Regions from separate parts of the Marinifilum sp. genome, predicted to be linked through region 2. Evidence: riboswitches for the same ligand, from Rfam matches in the RefSeq annotation. Region 2 holds a riboswitch; each other region holds the start of a gene.

Region 1 (4,265 bases), 2.3 Mb from region 2:
AATTAATTAAAAGTAAAAAAAAGATTGTTTCTTTTCTATTCATATGTTCCGTTAATTCTAATTGTAATGATTCAAAAATCTAACCAAGTAATTAGAGAGAAGAGTGCATTTAATACTCTTAGCTATCAGTAATTATTTCCCAACGTGAAAAATGCAACATAAGTCTTTTGTGGTGCACAATGTAATAATTTCTAATTAGAAAGAAGATGTATTTGTAATTAGATTTCTCATTGATTTGAAGTTGAAACTTATTTGCTATTAGGGTTTTGGATTTCTAGTTTTGTGTGTATTAAACCAAATTTATAACACATTAAAAACTAAAAGAATTGAAAACAAAATTAAAATCAGGTGATATTCTTAGTAAAGATGGATTAGCTAAAGTAAAAGGTGGTGATGGAGATGACAGAGATTATGTTATTGTTATTGATGATGGCCAGAGTATTAGGACATGTATATATAGTTATGCGCAATTATTATATTATGGATATTGATCAAATTAGGCACTATTCTAAACTCCTTATTTTTTATATTAAGATCATTAAAATATTACATATTAATCATTTAAATTATTAAAATGAAAAGAACATTATTATTACTTTTAATTGCTTTTGTAGCACTAACAACTACTGCTCAAGAAAAAAAAATAACTGTCAGTTATTATAATTCGAATGAATTTGGATTGGCCATATTTAGTAATAAAGGCATTTACCCTGAGTTAAGAATTGCAGCAGATAATGAACAAATCAAAGATGCTACATATTCATTTTTTTTAAGAAAAGAGTATATCCTTGATGAGTCTATGGGGGTTGATTTATCGTGTGGATTAGGTTTTTCTTATTCAGATTTGGATGAAGAATATATGCGACTTCCGGTTTATATTACTAAAAAGAAAGTGTTTAGTGGCAACCTAAAACTAATGGTTGGACTTGAGTTCAAAACTGAATTTGCTGATGAATTTAAAGTATTACCCAAAATAGGGGTAGGTATTAATTTTTAAATGATTTAATAAAATGTGAAAAACTAAATTTTACTTCATTGCAGCTATTGCTGTTTTTGCATTTGCATCATGTGATAACAACACAGATGTTGAGACTGTTGAAAATGAACATCACATCAACAAGATTAATGCGTCTGAGTTTATAACATTTGAAAATAATATAGATGTAATGATACCTTCTGGAAAGACTAAAGCTAATGCTAAGGTTGAAACAATGTGGGATGCTTATCAGGAAATCGTTGAATACTCTGTAGATTCAACAAAACAAACTGAATACCAAGAAGCTATAGAACAATATTCGGATATATTAAAGCCTATAGGTAATAACGAATATGAACTTATCATTAGTGACCCTGTAGTGGCTCAGAAATTTAATTCTAATGGGGTTTTAGCAGTTGATAATAATGTGTATCTTGCTGAAGAAGATAAGATTACAAAGTATGAACAAGAAGGAGAAACCTTAAGGATGGTTGCAGAGTTTGATAGATTTGCTGAGATTCCTGATGGAGGTGGAAGTGGTGGCTACACCCCAGTCGATTTTGTTATTACAAAAACGGGAGAATGGTTAAGTAATCCAATTGCAGTAAATGTAAGTAGCCACAGAAAGGTGAAAGTGCGATGGACAACACTAAAGATAGGGTACACTTATATGCAGCAAATAGATATGTAAATATGGATGGTGATAAGTCATTCACTATTACTAATCCAGTAGTGAAATTTTATAGAGGTTCTAGTGCATCAGGTACGGCATTTGTTTTTGATGACTTTAATTAGATCGAATTGTAAATAATTGTGATATATTTTGGTGTAAATTTTATTATCCAGTGAGGCTAGCCTCACTGGATTTCATATCATGTAATATGAAGTAGTTTTAAACTGTCAAGTTTTGAAATAGGTTGGAGGTGCGATTATATCGACTTAAGAGAGAATTGTCCTTAGAAATATTGGAAGCAAAAATGCTTAATACATTAATCGAAGTTTCTGAGCAAGAATTAGATTACCCTGTTAGAAACATATTTTTATACAAGCAATTGAAAAAATCAAAGAAAACACTAGGCGGAAATAGTGTTTTGTATGTATTGTGGACTCTCTCCTATCATTATTTCTTTACAGTGTAAATTAAGATAAGTAGATAGTTTCAGAGACACAAAATCGACACCATCAAGAAATCGGTCTTAAAAAACATTGAAAATAAGCGATATAAAGGGTAGGGTTCAAGTCCCGCCCCGGGTACTTAGGATGAAAGCCGTTTCAGAAATGAAAACGGCTTTTTTATTGCATTAAACTTTCCTGTTTCATAGCAGCCTTGTATGTAAAAAAATAATATCTACTTTTGCCAGCATAATGGTTCCAAATGCACCTTCTTGTGCATGAAGGATTAAAAGGGAATGCAGTGAAAATCTGCAACAGTTCCCGCTGCTGTAAGTCTGGTTCCTATTTTTGGAATCGTGGTTTTTATACTACAGCCACTGACAGGAAAATGCCTGTTGGGAAGGCTTAAAAACCAAGATAAGTCAGAAGACCTGCCATTATGTAATTAAACATTTTGCTTCCGGGACAGAAGTTTGTGTTTGGGACTTATTGTATACTGTTCTGAATATCTCTTGTCGTAAGTAGGATTGCAAAGTGAAGTTATTAATGTTTTAATATCTTACGATGCAAAAGATTTACTTTGTAGCAATCATGCTACTTGTTAGTGCAGGAATTGTTAATGCACAAAATGCAGTACTAAAAGGGGTGGTAACCCAAAAAGACAACCAGCAAGCTATGCCAGGTGCTAATGTGTATTTCTCTGGAACTACAAAGGGAACAGCGACCAATAACAAAGGCGAGTATAAAATTAAAAATCTTAAACCGGGCGATTACGATTTGGTTGTATCCTTTTCAGGATTTAGTCGCCAAAAGCACAAAATTACCATTAAAGAAGGGCTTAATGTACTAAACTTTGCAATGGAGGAATCTAAAAGTCAGTTGGGAGAAATTGTAGTTACAGGAACAGGTACGGCTCACCATCTAAAAACGGCACCAGTGCAAACTGAACTTATAAGTAAGAAAACCATTGCTAGTATTGGAGCTTCAGACTTTAATGATTTGATGATGAATGTGAGTCCTTCATTCGATTTTAATCCTGGAACTATGGGTTCATTTATGACGATTAACGGATTGGGAAATGATTTTATTCTTGTGCTTGTGGATGGCAAACGTATGTATGGAGATGTTGGTGGAAATAATGACTTAAACAGAATTAATCCTGATGATGTGGAGCGCATTGAAGTGGTAAAAGGTGCGTCCTCTTTGCTTTATGGATCGGATGCTATTGCGGGAGTTGTTAACATCATTACCGAAAAATCAAAGCAAAAGGTAAATGTTTCCAACACCAGCCGTATTCGCGAATATCGAACCTATCAACAAAGCAATACGGTTGATCTTAACCTGGGTAAGTTCTCATGGAATGGAAATTTTAATCACAAAAGAAGTGATGGATGGCAATTGAGTCCTTTTGAAATTGACGATGACGAATTGGTTGAAACAGAGGCAAAAGCTCAGAATAAATACAAGGATAAAACATTCAGCCAATGTTTAACTTTTAGGGCTACAGATAAACTAGAGGTTTATGCAGGGAACTCATATTATGAGAAGGATATGTATCGGCCACAATCTGTAGGAAAATATGGCTATCATTTTACAGACAAAACTTTCGAAGTTGGTGCAAAATATCTATTGAATAAGAGAGACTATTTGTCTGTTGATTACAACTATGACAGATTCCGTTATTATTACAGATACAATCAGGAGTATAAGGACTATATGCCTGGTGATAAATCTATCAATAATGATCAGCGAATGAACAATGTGCGTTTTAAATTCGTGAAAGAGATTTCTAAAAACAATAAATTAACAATAGGGGAAGACTATTTGGAAGAGAAAATGGTTTCGAACCGATTGAAGGAAGGCCGAGCGGAATCGCATACTATATCTGTATATGCTCAAGATGAAATGACATTTTTTGATAAGCTAAACATTGTTGCTGGTGCAAGAGTAGTTAAGCACAAAGAATTCGGAAGTGCCTTCACTCCAAAAGTATCCTTACTGTATAAGTTAGATCAGTTTAATTTTAGAGGAACTTATGGATATGGTTTTAAAGCTCCGACTTTAAGAGAATTGTATTACGCTTACGAAAAACGAGGGAATTTATTTTTGGGAAATACTGATTTGGATCCGCAAAAATCACAATTTTCTTCATTGGGAGTAGAATTTCACAATAGTT
Region 2 (4,265 bases):
TATAACCAATTACACGAGTGAGGTAATCAAGATTTTTACTGCTACATTTAGGACATACATTTAAGTTGTGTTTATCGATATGCCCACATTCGTTACAAATAGTGTTGGGAATATTAAAGGTAAAATAGTTACAGCCTTCTTTAGATGCAACCCTAAGTAACTGGCGGTATTGAACTTCACTTAGATGCTCCTCTAAGTTCATGTGTAATGCAGATCCACCGGTTAAATGCTCAATATACTTTTTGCCATGAACCTTAAACTTGTCGATAATATTTAAGGATTCGTCTTCAACTGCATAAAAATAGCTGTTATAGCAATCGCGCGGCACAAAAAAACCATCTTCTCTATCCCACTTGGCATGCTTAACACCAACATTTTCAGCTGGAATCATTTCGCAATTGAACATTAAATCCTCAGAGCGATATTTCTTGTTGTAGGTTTCTATCAGCCCTAAAACTTCTTGCGTAAAGGCTACGTATTCAGGGTTATCGTTTATTTCGATGTTTAAAAACTCAGCAGCTTCGACCAGTCCGTTTACCCCAATAGTAAGATACTGACGACTAAGATTAATGTATCCTGCATCAAACAGCGGAAGCATCCCTTTACTTTGTAGTTCTTTTAGGTTTTCGTTGTAGCCAATTTGAACTTTATGCACCAAGTCCACTACCTCTTCTAAATAGTTGATGTACGGTATCTGTTCTCTTTTAGCTTGCTGAACGCATCGGTTAAGGTTAATGGTTAATACACTTTTGGAACCTGTTGATACACCTCCTGCACCTAAAGTATAACTAAAACCATTATCCTGAATTTCGTTGCGCAAACGACAACATGAACTTAAACTATCGGCATTGTCGCTCAGGTAAGTAAAGAATGAATGGCCTTCGGCATACATTTTTGCAGTGAAATCGCCATAGTCTTTATCTTTAATATCCCCGTCTTCCGACAATAATGCCATAGTCTCTACAGGAAATGTTAAAACGGTTTTTGTACGTTCCTTGTTAAACCATTGCATAAAGCGCTTTTGCAACCAGCTTAACGATTCCCATTGTGGTTTGCTGTCATCAGGAAACACAAACTCTCCAAACAAACTTTCGAAATAATATTTGTCGTAATAAGCAATATTCCAGAAGACTGCCTGAAAGTTTCGCGCACCCGTAGGTTGATTTAAAGAGTAAACTATTTGCTCGAAACAATCTGTTATTATTTTATCAATGCTGCGTTTTCTAAGTGATAAATCAACCACATCATTGCTACGCTTATAGTAATCGTCGCCGTATTCTTTGCTCACAAAATAATTCATGTACATCAAGAACTCAGGCGTTGCGCAAGCTCCGCTTAACATGCTCGATACGATGAAAACCATGTTTATAAAACCGCCGCAAAAGGATTTTAAATTGGTTGGAGCCGTTGAGTTACCTCCTATTTTTGAAGTGCCCTCCAACAACCAAGGATACATGGTAATACTTGCACAATAGGGAGCAAGGCTGGTTTCGTCGTTTTTATATAGCAAATGCTGGTTTAAGTAACTTAGATATTTGTTCGATAATTCTTTGCCAAATATATTATCGATGCGATCGGTTAGCAGACGACGATTTAAACGGATAAAATTTCCTTTTGGCAATTCGCCTATTAGTGTAGCAATGTTTTTGCTGTCAACATTTGCATTGGCATCAAATTTACTCCCTGTAGCAGCGTTTCCTGCACCACAATAATCAATTAAGAATTTAATGCGATCCCTCGTTTCCCTGTCTTCTGAATGCTTTTGACGATAAAGCATGTATGATTTGGCTACCGTATAAAAATTCTCTGCCATTAAAGATCGCTCCACCTGATTTTGGATGTCTTCTACACTTGCACCACTTCTTACAGTTACTCGATGTAAAATATTTGCCAAGTCTTCGTCGCTGGCATAGCTGCCTACAGATAGAAAAGCCTTTTTTACAGCATTTCGAATTTTATCAATAGAAAAAGGCACTTTTTTCCCATCTCTCTTAACTATTAAAGTCTCTGCACTACTCATAAGTTTATCATTTTTGAATGGTAATTACTTTTAATTTAAAACTAAAGGAGAGGGAGCGATACAGGAAGCGATTAATATGTTTTCTAAATAAAAACATAGCCAGACCTGAACCAGACTTCAATCCCCGAAAGTCTAATTTATATATATGATTCTGGCAGGTCTTCTGGCTTATCCGGTTTTTGATACCTTCCCATTCACTAATTGGCAAACAGTGGTTATAGATTTTCAAAAACACTAAATGTGGACTTACAGCTGCGGGTACAGCTCACGAATTACACGTGATTCCCTATTATTCCTTGCGGAACCTACAAATCAAAACAATGTTAAGAATTTAAATTTTATTGAGCAATTTCAGTTATTAACAAGAATTGACAACCCTCTGATTTTCTATGAGGTTTATCGGTTTATAACTTTTTTATTCTATAAAAATGAAACCCATCAGAAATAAATCACAATGGGTTTTATATCATATTGCGAACATGTCATAATGTAATCAGACATGCCATAGAATGTCCTTACGGTTTATTGCCTTTTCGAACGAATCTGGCTGAAGCCAATATTTAATGTTTTTTGGAAATAGCGTAAACTCTTCATCTCTTTATGATTTACCAAAGAAAGAGAAACACCTTCTTTGCCTGCACGAGCAGTTCGTCCGCTTCGATGCGTGTAATACTCCTCTTTATCAGGCAACTGGTAATGTACCACAAATGCCAATCCTTCAATATCGATACCACGAGCCGCCAAATCGGTTGCAACCAACACTCTCAACTTTTCGCTTTTGAAGGCACGCATTACTTTGTTGCGTTCAATTTGTTTCAGGTCACCATGAATGGCATCCACTTTTACCTTTTGCGACTGCAATTGTTGGTTTAATTGTCGTGCTGCTTCTTTGGTTTTGCAAAATACAACTCCACGAGCTTTGGTATCCGATTTAAGGAACTGCATTAGCACAGATAGCTTTTCGTGATCATCGCACAATACGAATTGGTGCTTTATATTTTTGTTCACTACATTTTTTCCGCTGATCTGAATTTTATGAGCTGATTTGGAGATGTGGTGCTTGATGATTTGCTTGATTCCATCGGGCATGGTAGCCGAAAACAACCATTTGTTCTCAACGCTCGAAAGGTAAGTAAGAATTTCATTCAATTGGTCTTTAAATCCCATACTTAGCATTTCATCCGCCTCGTCTAAAATAACAGTTTTCACAGAGGTTAAATCAACAGCTTTTTTCTTTACCAACTCGATTAAACGACCAGGCGTGGCTACAATGATCTGTGTTGGTCGACGCAAATTGGCAATCTGTTTTTCGATAGGCGCTCCACCATAAACACATTCTGTAAAAGTTTTCTCGCTATACTTTGTGAACTTGAACAACTGCTTTGCAATTTGCAAACCAAGTTCGCGTGTAGGGCAAAGAATCAATCCCTGAACTTTATCCAGTTTAGGATTAACCCGGTGCAACAATGGCACGCCATAAGCAGCAGTTTTACCGGTTCCGGTCTGTGCTTGACCAATTAAATCAGTATCAGCATTCAACAGAACCGAAATTACTTCTGTTTGTATTTGCGTAGGATGAATGATTCCCAACTCATTTAATCCCTGAACAATATTCTTGTTTACACCTAGTTCCTTAAAAGTATCCACGGCTATTAATTTTAATGTGGCTGCAAAAATAGTATAAACAATTTAAAATTATGAGTTGTAAATGGTGAATTATTTTTTCCCTTATCTCAAACTCCATGTCTGGTGGACTTAGAGCATATATTAATTTTTCGTGTGTTTGTTACAAAGATTTTTATACACCAAGTAAATTATATCACGTATTCTATCGAAAAGTAGAAAGTATCAAGACAACAACTAATTTTCTTGATACTTATAAACCTTAACAATCCCGGCTTTGATCGGGCTCAGCCTAGTCCAGATCTGTTTTTCTTTTATAGAACAATTTTCGTTCTTCCTCATCAACAATTCCCATTTCATGAAAAAGATTTAGTCTAAAAGGAAAGTTTTTACCAATAAAATACATACAAATTAACCAAGGAAAATACCAAAGCAATTCATGCGTAAAAGCAAATGCAATTAATGAAGTGCTTGCACCAGCACAAATCAACAACAATAGAACGAAATAGATCCGCCCAAATATTTTTAATTTTTCTTCCAGTTTGTCAAGAACTTTAATATAATTGGTTCTGCTTCGATACAGTATCCATCCTGCGGCGACTTCAATTAATATGATTGCTCC
Region 3 (4,265 bases), 1.0 Mb from region 2:
TACATTGTCACCATCAGTAACTGAGAAAGAAAATTCATCCGTTAAAGTTTGGCTTCCATTGTGTACATATACAATTTTTGATGCTGCCACATCAGCTTGAGTAAATTGATCAATAGCTGTTGTCACATCATTTACATTGGCAATAATACCATTTTCGGTTGCCACAGTTACTGTATAAACAATATCAATATCTTCAGTATCTGTATCAACTACATTTAATTCTGATGCAGTAATTGCAACAGTTGCACCATTCTCAATAACAACACCATTGTTTACCGACAGGCTTGGCATTTCATTATCATCATCCGAACAGGATACAAATAAAGAACTTGCAATTAACAAGCCTAAACTAAATTTTAAAAATTTTTTCATTTTTAATAGTATTAGAAAATTACATTCACCCCTAAATAAAATGCTCGACCTGGCATGGGGTAATACTTAACCAGCTCATAAGATTTATCTAAAATATTCTCGATTCTTCCAGTTATTTTAAACTTTGCAAAGTCGGTTTTAAATCGATATCCTCCATTCACATCAAGGAGAAAGTTTCCATCAACCTTCTGCTCTTGCCAATTTTTTGTATGCGACCGGAAGGTAGCTATAACTCCTGCATTCCAATTTTTGGAAATATAATCGCTCAAAACCTTTGTAATATGGTGTGGTCGATAAGCCAATGTTTGTTTATATTTACCACTGGCTTTATCGTTGTTATACGCATCATTATAAGCGTATTTTATGGATGTACGAAGCCTGTCATTCCCAATTCTTAGCATATGATTTATTTCCAGTTCCAAGCCTCTGCTTATCATTTGTCCGGTATTTAAAGGACTCCAGTACGATCCGGTTGGTTGCCACGAGATTGCATTCTTGTTCTTTGATTGATATAGTCCTAAATCTGCATTCAATTGACCGTATTTTGTTTCCAATGATAACAAAGCCAATCCAAACTCAGCATTCCACCCTTCTTCTGCTTTGATATTGATATTTCCGCCCGGCACCCAATATCTCTCGTTAAAAGTTGGTCTTCGAAAATGATTACTAGCCTTTGCCCTAACATCTAAAAAGTGAGGCACAATATGCCACAAAGAACTAAACGAATACATTTCCGGTGGATTAATCTCAGTATTCCATTCTTTTCCAAAAGTAAAAATGAAAGTTCCAAAATCCGGCGAATACTTTCCTGCAACAGTTACCCTTGATTCATTTTCCTCTTTCTCGTAATTATTCGTCTTTCCTTTTAACCAAGAATACTTAGCATTTACATCTACACTTAATTTTCGGGTTAAGTAGTAACGAATGTTAGCATCGTTCAACACCCTTTCGGATGAAATTTCAGATAAAAATCCGCTCGTATACTTTAAATAATCATACAGATAAGCCGATTTGGCTTCCATTCTAAACTTCCCAAGCAAGGTTTTCCATCCCAAGTAAATCTTTAGTGAAGAATCTCTTTGCTGCTGATTGCTTTTGGGTTCGCCAATTCCCATTGTACCGGCAATATTTTTTTTCTTGGCCTGATACCAGGCTCCCAAATCAATATAGTGCTTGTTCAGTTTAATATGCAGGTCGTGAATTGTACCGTAAACACGATTTTGGTTATTATTTAATCTCTCGGTTGGCGAACCAAAATCATATTTGTCCACATAAGAGAAATCATTTTCACCATATTGAAAAAATGCCTGGGCAGTATAGGATATCCACTTGTTTGAATATTTCCCATGAAGTTTTGTTCTGTAATTCGAAAAGCTACCTATTTCGTTCATTAAGCCAATGGACGATTGATCCTCCCATGTTGGAGTATTTGAAAGTTCAATGGCACCTCCTAATGTACCACTTCCATACAATGAAGCATTTGCCCCATAAACCACTCGGATGTTATTAAAACTACCAGCTCCTATAAGAGATAAATCTGCCGAACCTGTAGTAAGCGAATTAACGGGAATACCATTCCAATTTACTGATGTGTGGGTAGAAGAATTTCCTCGAATGGTAATCGTTGACAGACCACCTAGAGAACCATTTGAAGAGACATTTACCAAAGCCACTTTCTGTAATAAGCCCGCCAAATCTTTACCATCATAGCTTTGTAAAGCTATAGAGTCAACTTTAATCGTTTTCTCGGTTGATGAAAAATGATCTAATCTGGGTGCAACAATATCTATGGCATTAACATGTACCGTATCTATAACATTTGTTCGAGCCTGAACACCAAAACCCCAAAAAATCAACAAAAAAACTAAATTCCACTTCATCCTATAAATTGATAAAGAAGAAAATATTGGGATCACAACAGTTTGAAATACTAAAATCCTATCGCTTTCCAAACACCTTCTCCGAATGTTTTGAAAAATTGTATGCAAACTGGCAGGTCTTCTGGCTTGCTCGACTTTTTTTAACCTTCCCAACAGGCAGTTGCCTGTCAGTGGTATTGCAGTAAAAAAAGCTTATTTTCGAGCTTACAGCTACGGGAACAGCTCCGGATTTTAACCGGATTCCCTTTTCATCCCACTCCTTAAGCTAAAGGGTACTGGGAACCAATTGCGCTGCAAATGTATGAAAAAAAACAATTACGATCCGCAATTCCTAATTGTTTTCTTACACAATTTCTCAGGCTTCATATGTAGTTAAAAATGCGGACAATTTAGAATAAAAACCCATTACCAATCAGCACTTCGGTTTAAAAAAACTTATTCATTTTTTTCGAAATTCGACTTTATGAGCTCTAGTAATTTCTGAATGCTATTGCAAGTAAGAATGCTTCCATCCTGATGCACTTCCCACTCCATGGTTTCATCCAATAAGTTTACACAACAAGCTTCCACTTTTTCGCAGGTTACCTGATAACCTTCACGTGAGAGCGCACGTTGTGTCCAGAATCCCATCACATCATTACCTAAAACCTGGATGATCTGTTTTTTCTGGTAGTTCATGATAAAATTTCCTGTTTTCCTGTCGAAGTTAAAAGAATCATTATGAAATGTATCTTCGATACTACCATTTAAAACCAAATCCTCGGGAGCACCAACTTTTACAGGCATATTTCTTGCCATCAGCCAAATTAGGTCGGCAGCTTGCAATGCCAAATCCAATTCATGGGTCGATAGTAAAATTGCTTTGTTCGTTTCTCTGGCAAGACGATGAAGCAAACGCATTATTTCTACCCGGTTAGGCAGGTCGAGATGAGCAGTAGGTTCGTCAAGCATAATTAATGGTGTGTCCTGCGCCAGGGCCTTGGCAATCATTACTCGTTGCCGCTCACCATCACTCAATTGATTGATAAAATGATTGGCATAGTGAAGCAATCCTACTTGTTCAAGAGCCCATTTTATTTTCTGGTTATCTGCATCCGATAATTTGCCCATCCATGAAGTGTATGGATGTCTTCCCAAGGAAACCACATGGTAAACAGTTAAGTTACCAACATTTATACGCTCGGTAAGCACAATACTTAAGAGCTGTGCAATTTCTTTGAAATTTCGATCACGAATTGGAACTCCTTCTACTAAAGTTTTGCCTGCCAATGGTGCTTGTATACCGGCAATTGTTCGCATTAAGGTTGATTTTCCAGCTCCGTTTGGCCCAAGTAAACAAACCATTTCTCCTCTGCGTATGGTAAGGTTGATATCAGAAAGCAAACACAGCACATCCTTCTTTGACTGTTTGTAGCCAATGGATAAATCCTTTGTTACCAGAATATTTTGATTTTCATTCACCTCTTTCATATCTATTCTATCCACCAAAAGATGCTTTTACATTTCTACTTCTAACAATGACCCAAATTACAACTGGTCCTCCAAATAGTGCGGTTACCGAGTTAATTGGTAATGTACTCTGGTTGCCTGGTAATTGAGAAAAAATATCACATATTAACATGATGGCCGCTCCAATCAAAACTACTGCCGGCATTAAAACTTTATGACTTGCCGTTCGAAAAATGGAGCGTGCAATATGAGGAATCGCAACTCCAATAAAAGCAATTGGACCTGTAAATGCAGTTAAAGTACCAGCAATAAGCGCTGTACTTATAATTACGGCTATTCTTACCTTTCTTACTGATATTCCCACGCCGCGAGCATAATTCTCTCCTAGTAGTAAGGCATCCATTGGTTTTATCAGAAAAAAAGCCAAAATTAAGCCTGCAAACACAATTGGCCCCATTACTTTCATTTCTGTCCAACCTACTCCGGCCAACGATCCAAATGTCCATACAATGAAACTTTGTATTTGCTCAGGATCGCTAAAATATTGCAGTATATTAACTATTG
Region 4 (4,265 bases), 1.1 Mb from region 2:
CAACATTCGCCTTTGTGCTCAGCACTGGCTTCGGCAGAACACTCTGTTTTTGCACCGTGAGTACATCCATTGGCACATCCTTTTTTAAGATCCGCAGTGGTTTCAGTTTTTTCTTTACAACAACAAGCTTTGTCCTCTGAATTAGCTGTTTTGGTTTTGTTTCCGCAAGAGCTTAATACGAAACCGCAGATAGCGATTACAAATAATAGTTTTTTCATTTTTCTGATCTATTTAAATTAAGGGAGCTTGAAGATATCTTTTATAGGTGTGATTTGCAAATCAAGCAGTATGATTAGATCGGCAGGAAGTAAATTTTCGATTCTGAAATAAATAAAAAAAGTGTATCTCTAGTTTTTAAGGGATACACTTATTAAAAATTTTTGATTTATAAGCATCATCTGGTCACTGGAACCACTTTGCTCACTATTTTCTGAAGGCATAGTTGTATTCTTTATTATTCGAGATTAAACGTACTTTATATTCTCCTTCAGGTAGAGCTGTAACATTAAACTTTTTTGAGAAAGTTGGAGCGGAAGTATATGACTGATCAAAAACTTCGTTACCAAATTCGTCTGTAATCGACAGGTTGAATTTTTTGTTTTCGAAAGAAAGGAAACTTACAAATAGATTGTTTTTTTCTGACCTAAATAAAGTTCTTTCATTTAGCGGATTGTTTTTTTCTACTTTTAGCTTACTTCCTTCTACACTAAACTCTTTTTCGATTCTTTTTTCTGCACCTGTTAATACGATTTTGTAAAGGCCATCTTCCAAATACGAGAAATCAAAAAGTTTTTGATCGGTTGTAGTACTTTTTACTTTTTTTGAGTAGTACAAGTTCCCATCATTGTCATAAATTCTCATCTTTAATTCAGTCTCTGTTGGATTGATGATGGATACAATAGATAAATCGGTATCCAAGTAGGTGTTAATTTTAATTTTACCAGTGGCAAAGCTTGAACTTGCGCCTAAGAATAGTATTACTCCTAATACGATTCCTTTTAGATTTACATTTTTTGTTCTCATTGTAATAAGATTTAATAATTAAATGTTAATAAAATCAGCTCTTGTTTTTTCTCTCATGCTGACATTGTAAATCTATGGATTATTAAGAGAAATAATCTAAATAAAATCTTCGAAAAGTAGAAAAATAACAAAAAAAAGAACTTCCAACGGTTGCGGAAAGCCCCGAAATTGTTTGCGTTACATTGGTTTAATAAAGAAATTTGTCATTAATAACATGTATTTTTCGTTTTTGGTATTTATGATAACGTTTACGGAGTTTGGCAAAAAGCGGCAAAACGTCATTTTTTTGCTTGATCTGATAAAGAACAGATAAAAATTGATTGAAAATACGGGTATGGAAATAGTCAATTAAAGCTATTTTTGATGCAAAATATAAATATGAGCTATCAAAACTTAATCGACTTTTCTGTTCATCCTTCCGATATAGAAAGATTTGATAATAGATGGGAGGGATTAAAAGAATACATTAACCAACGAAAGCTTGATGGAGTGGAGTTGTTAATAGGATATGATCACCCATCAGATGAAATTCCCCGAGAAATTGTAAAATCAATTCATTTGCCTTTTTGGCTCACATGGTTAGATGTTTGGCGAAAAGGAGAGAAAGCGGTAAAAAGTTATTTTCCTGAAGTAAAGCCTGAATACTTGAAATTCTATTGTGGAGGTAGAAATGCCGCAGAAATGGTACAAACGCAAAAAGAAATGTGGGAGTATGCTAGCTTATTTCATCCATCACATGCGGTTATTCATGCTGCTCATATTGAATTGGATCATACTTTTACTCGTGATTATACTTATAGAAACATTGAAGTTTGCTCCTGCTTAGCCGAAATGTTGAATAGAACGGCAAAAGAGTTTAAGCATGGTGAGCCTCCTGTTAGCATTGCAATTGAAAATTTGTGGTGGCCAGGTTTGGATCTGTTATTTCCTGCTGAGATAGATGATTTTGCAGCAAGGCTGGAGTTCAGTAATTGGAATATTCTACTTGATACAGGACATTTAATGAATACAAATCCTGCGCTGCGTTGCGAGGATGAGGCAATCGATTTTGTGTTGGATAGAATATCAAGATTGTCGAAAGGTGTGCAAGATAAAATTAAAAGTTTACACTTGAATTGTAGTTTGTCGGGAGAATATCAGTTACAACAAATACAAAATGGTTTTCCTGAGAATTGGGAAAAATTAACTCATCCCGAAAAATATTTGGCAGCTCGTAATCATGTTTTGCAAATCGATCAGCATTTGCCTTTTAAAACCGAACGGGTAAAAGATATTATTACAGAAATTCAACCTGAGATAGTGGTTCACGAACTTATCACAAAAAGTTTGGATGAATTCACAGAAAAATTAGAAGTACAGCAAAACAGTTTGAAGTAGATAAACAAAATCAAATTCTATAAGTGATGCTAAAACTTCATGAAGTTTCAAAATATTGCATAGCTTTGCAGCAATTGGGTTTCTAGCTATTTAGAATGAAAAGGGAATTTGGTGTGAATCCAAAGCTGTCCCCGCAGCCGTAATCCTTCCTTGAAAGAGGGTAAGTCGGAATACCTGCCCGGTTGATAACTTATTTCGTGACTTCGGGGAACTGAGTAACGAGAGTATGATTTTTGAGAATTGTATTTTCTGATTATCCTTCCCCACAATAACTTGTGGAAAAATGAACTTATTAAAAAAGATCGGCCTAAACTTGTTGCTCCTTACTGTTTTAGGTTTTGTTGCATGCCAATCGGGAGAGCAAAAAAAGCAAACTTCAAAGAATTCGAAACCCAGTGCTGTTGATACGTCCTTTTATCAGCAAACAAAACTGAAATACGCAAAAGGATTCGAAATCAAGATTCTTGAGAATAATTTAAAGGAGATAATTGTTTGGGATCCATGGAATCCTGGTAAGATTTTTCAGAAATATTATTTAAAAAACAGAGGAGAGGAGGTACCGAATATTCCTACAGACGGATTGTTGGTAGAAGTTCCCGTTAAAAGCATTGCAGCCTTATCAAGTACTCAAATTGGGATTTTAAAGTTTCTGAAAGTGGATGATAAAATTGTTGCCGTTTCTTTGCCTGATAGGATATATGATCAAGATCTCGATAAAAAATCGAAAGAAGGAAAAATTCAAGCTGTTGGTCATGCTGAGACTCTGAATTTTGAAAAGATTGTTGAACTTGATCCTGATTTGGTTATGGTTGCTGGATTTATGAAGATTACGGAAAAAGAAACCAAATTAATGCAAGCTGGATTGCCTGTTGCTTATAATATCGAATGGATGGAATCTTCCCCTTTGGCTCGTGCCGAATGGGCAAAGTTTATTGCTGCCTTTTTTAATAAGGAGGCCGAAGCCAATCAGTATTTCGAGAAAATTGATAAAAACTACAACGATTTAAAAGCTTTGGTTACGAATGCAGAAACTGGACCTAGCATATTGTCTGGCTATAATTTTAAAGGAACTTGGTATATGCCGGGTGGGCAATCGTACATGGCACAATTGTTACGCGATGGTAAAGCTGATTATTATTGGTTTTCTGACAGTAGCAGAGGTAGTATGCCTTTAAGTTTTGAGACAGTGTTTGACAAGCAACATGACGCAGATATATGGTTTGGGCCGGGACAATGTAGAACAATGGAAGACCTTTCTGGTTTGGATAAAAGATATAGCTTGTTTAAACCCTTTAAAACCAAACAAGTTTATTGCTATACCAAAAGGATGAAGGAGAGTGGGGCAAATGATTGGTATGAATCTGGAGTGATGCAACCTGACATTGTATTTAAGGATGTGATAAAGATTTTACATCCTGAATTGTTGCCTAATTACGAATTGCATTTTTTCCAAAAATTGAAGTAAGATATGATTTCGCAAAAAGGGAAACTTGTATCGATATTATTTGGCGCATTGTGCCTTCTTATCATTGGACTTTTACTTTTGGATTTGATTTTTGGTTCGGTGAATATTCCTTTCGAAAAAGTATTTGCCATTTTAGCAGGTGGAGATGTTAAAAATTCCTGGAACTACATTGTAATTAACTTTAGATTACCGAAAGCATTAACAGCGATTTTTGTTGGTGCCGGACTGTCGGTAACGGGTTTAATGATGCAAACCTTGTTTCGAAATCCATTAGCCGGACCTTTTGTATTGGGAATTAGCTCTGGTGCAAGTTTGGGAGTTGCTCTTATGGTAATGACTTCGGCTATTGTACCTGCCTTTTTTGGTGTTGTTTCAGGATTCCTTGGAAGTTGGGCTCTTG

What was found. Region 2 has a riboswitch for cobalamin ahead of nrdD (anaerobic ribonucleoside-triphosphate reductase). Riboswitches for the same ligand answer to the same signal wherever they lie in the genome.
Region 1: it holds a riboswitch for cobalamin, as region 2 does, so the genes downstream of both, ACO05S_RS06835 (TonB-dependent receptor) here and nrdD (anaerobic ribonucleoside-triphosphate reductase) in region 2, are expected to answer to the same signal.
Region 3: it holds a riboswitch for cobalamin, as region 2 does, so the genes downstream of both, ACO05S_RS02030 (TonB-dependent receptor) here and nrdD (anaerobic ribonucleoside-triphosphate reductase) in region 2, are expected to answer to the same signal.
Region 4: it holds a riboswitch for cobalamin, as region 2 does, so the genes downstream of both, ACO05S_RS02045 (ABC transporter substrate-binding protein) here and nrdD (anaerobic ribonucleoside-triphosphate reductase) in region 2, are expected to answer to the same signal.

What each region holds. Positions count from the first base shown of each region.
Region 1 is NZ_OZ246019.1:1,726,556-1,730,820, reverse strand. It holds gene ACO05S_RS06850 (hypothetical protein) at 327-491, shown strand; gene ACO05S_RS06845 (hypothetical protein) at 575-997, shown strand; gene ACO05S_RS06840 (hypothetical protein) at 1,167-1,667, shown strand; cobalamin riboswitch at 2,326-2,542, shown strand; gene ACO05S_RS06835 (TonB-dependent receptor) at 2,654-4,265, shown strand, end outside.
Region 2 is NZ_OZ246019.1:4,227,081-4,231,345, reverse strand. It holds gene nrdD (anaerobic ribonucleoside-triphosphate reductase) at 1-2,020, opposite strand, end outside; cobalamin riboswitch at 2,157-2,352, opposite strand; gene ACO05S_RS16405 (DEAD/DEAH box helicase) at 2,543-3,667, opposite strand; gene ACO05S_RS16400 (hypothetical protein) at 3,936-4,265, opposite strand, start outside.
Region 3 is NZ_OZ246019.1:518,345-522,609, forward strand. It holds gene ACO05S_RS02025 (cadherin-like domain-containing protein) at 1-372, opposite strand, end outside; gene ACO05S_RS02030 (TonB-dependent receptor) at 384-2,252, opposite strand; cobalamin riboswitch at 2,347-2,554, opposite strand; gene ACO05S_RS02035 (ABC transporter ATP-binding protein) at 2,688-3,737, opposite strand; gene ACO05S_RS02040 (iron chelate uptake ABC transporter family permease subunit) at 3,730-4,265, opposite strand, start outside.
Region 4 is NZ_OZ246019.1:522,730-526,994, reverse strand. It holds gene ACO05S_RS02060 (hypothetical protein) at 1-218, opposite strand, end outside; gene ACO05S_RS02055 (T9SS C-terminal target domain-containing protein) at 424-1,023, opposite strand; gene ACO05S_RS02050 (hypothetical protein) at 1,387-2,400, shown strand; cobalamin riboswitch at 2,460-2,596, shown strand; gene ACO05S_RS02045 (ABC transporter substrate-binding protein) at 2,684-3,865, shown strand; gene ACO05S_RS02040 (iron chelate uptake ABC transporter family permease subunit) at 3,869-4,265, shown strand, end outside.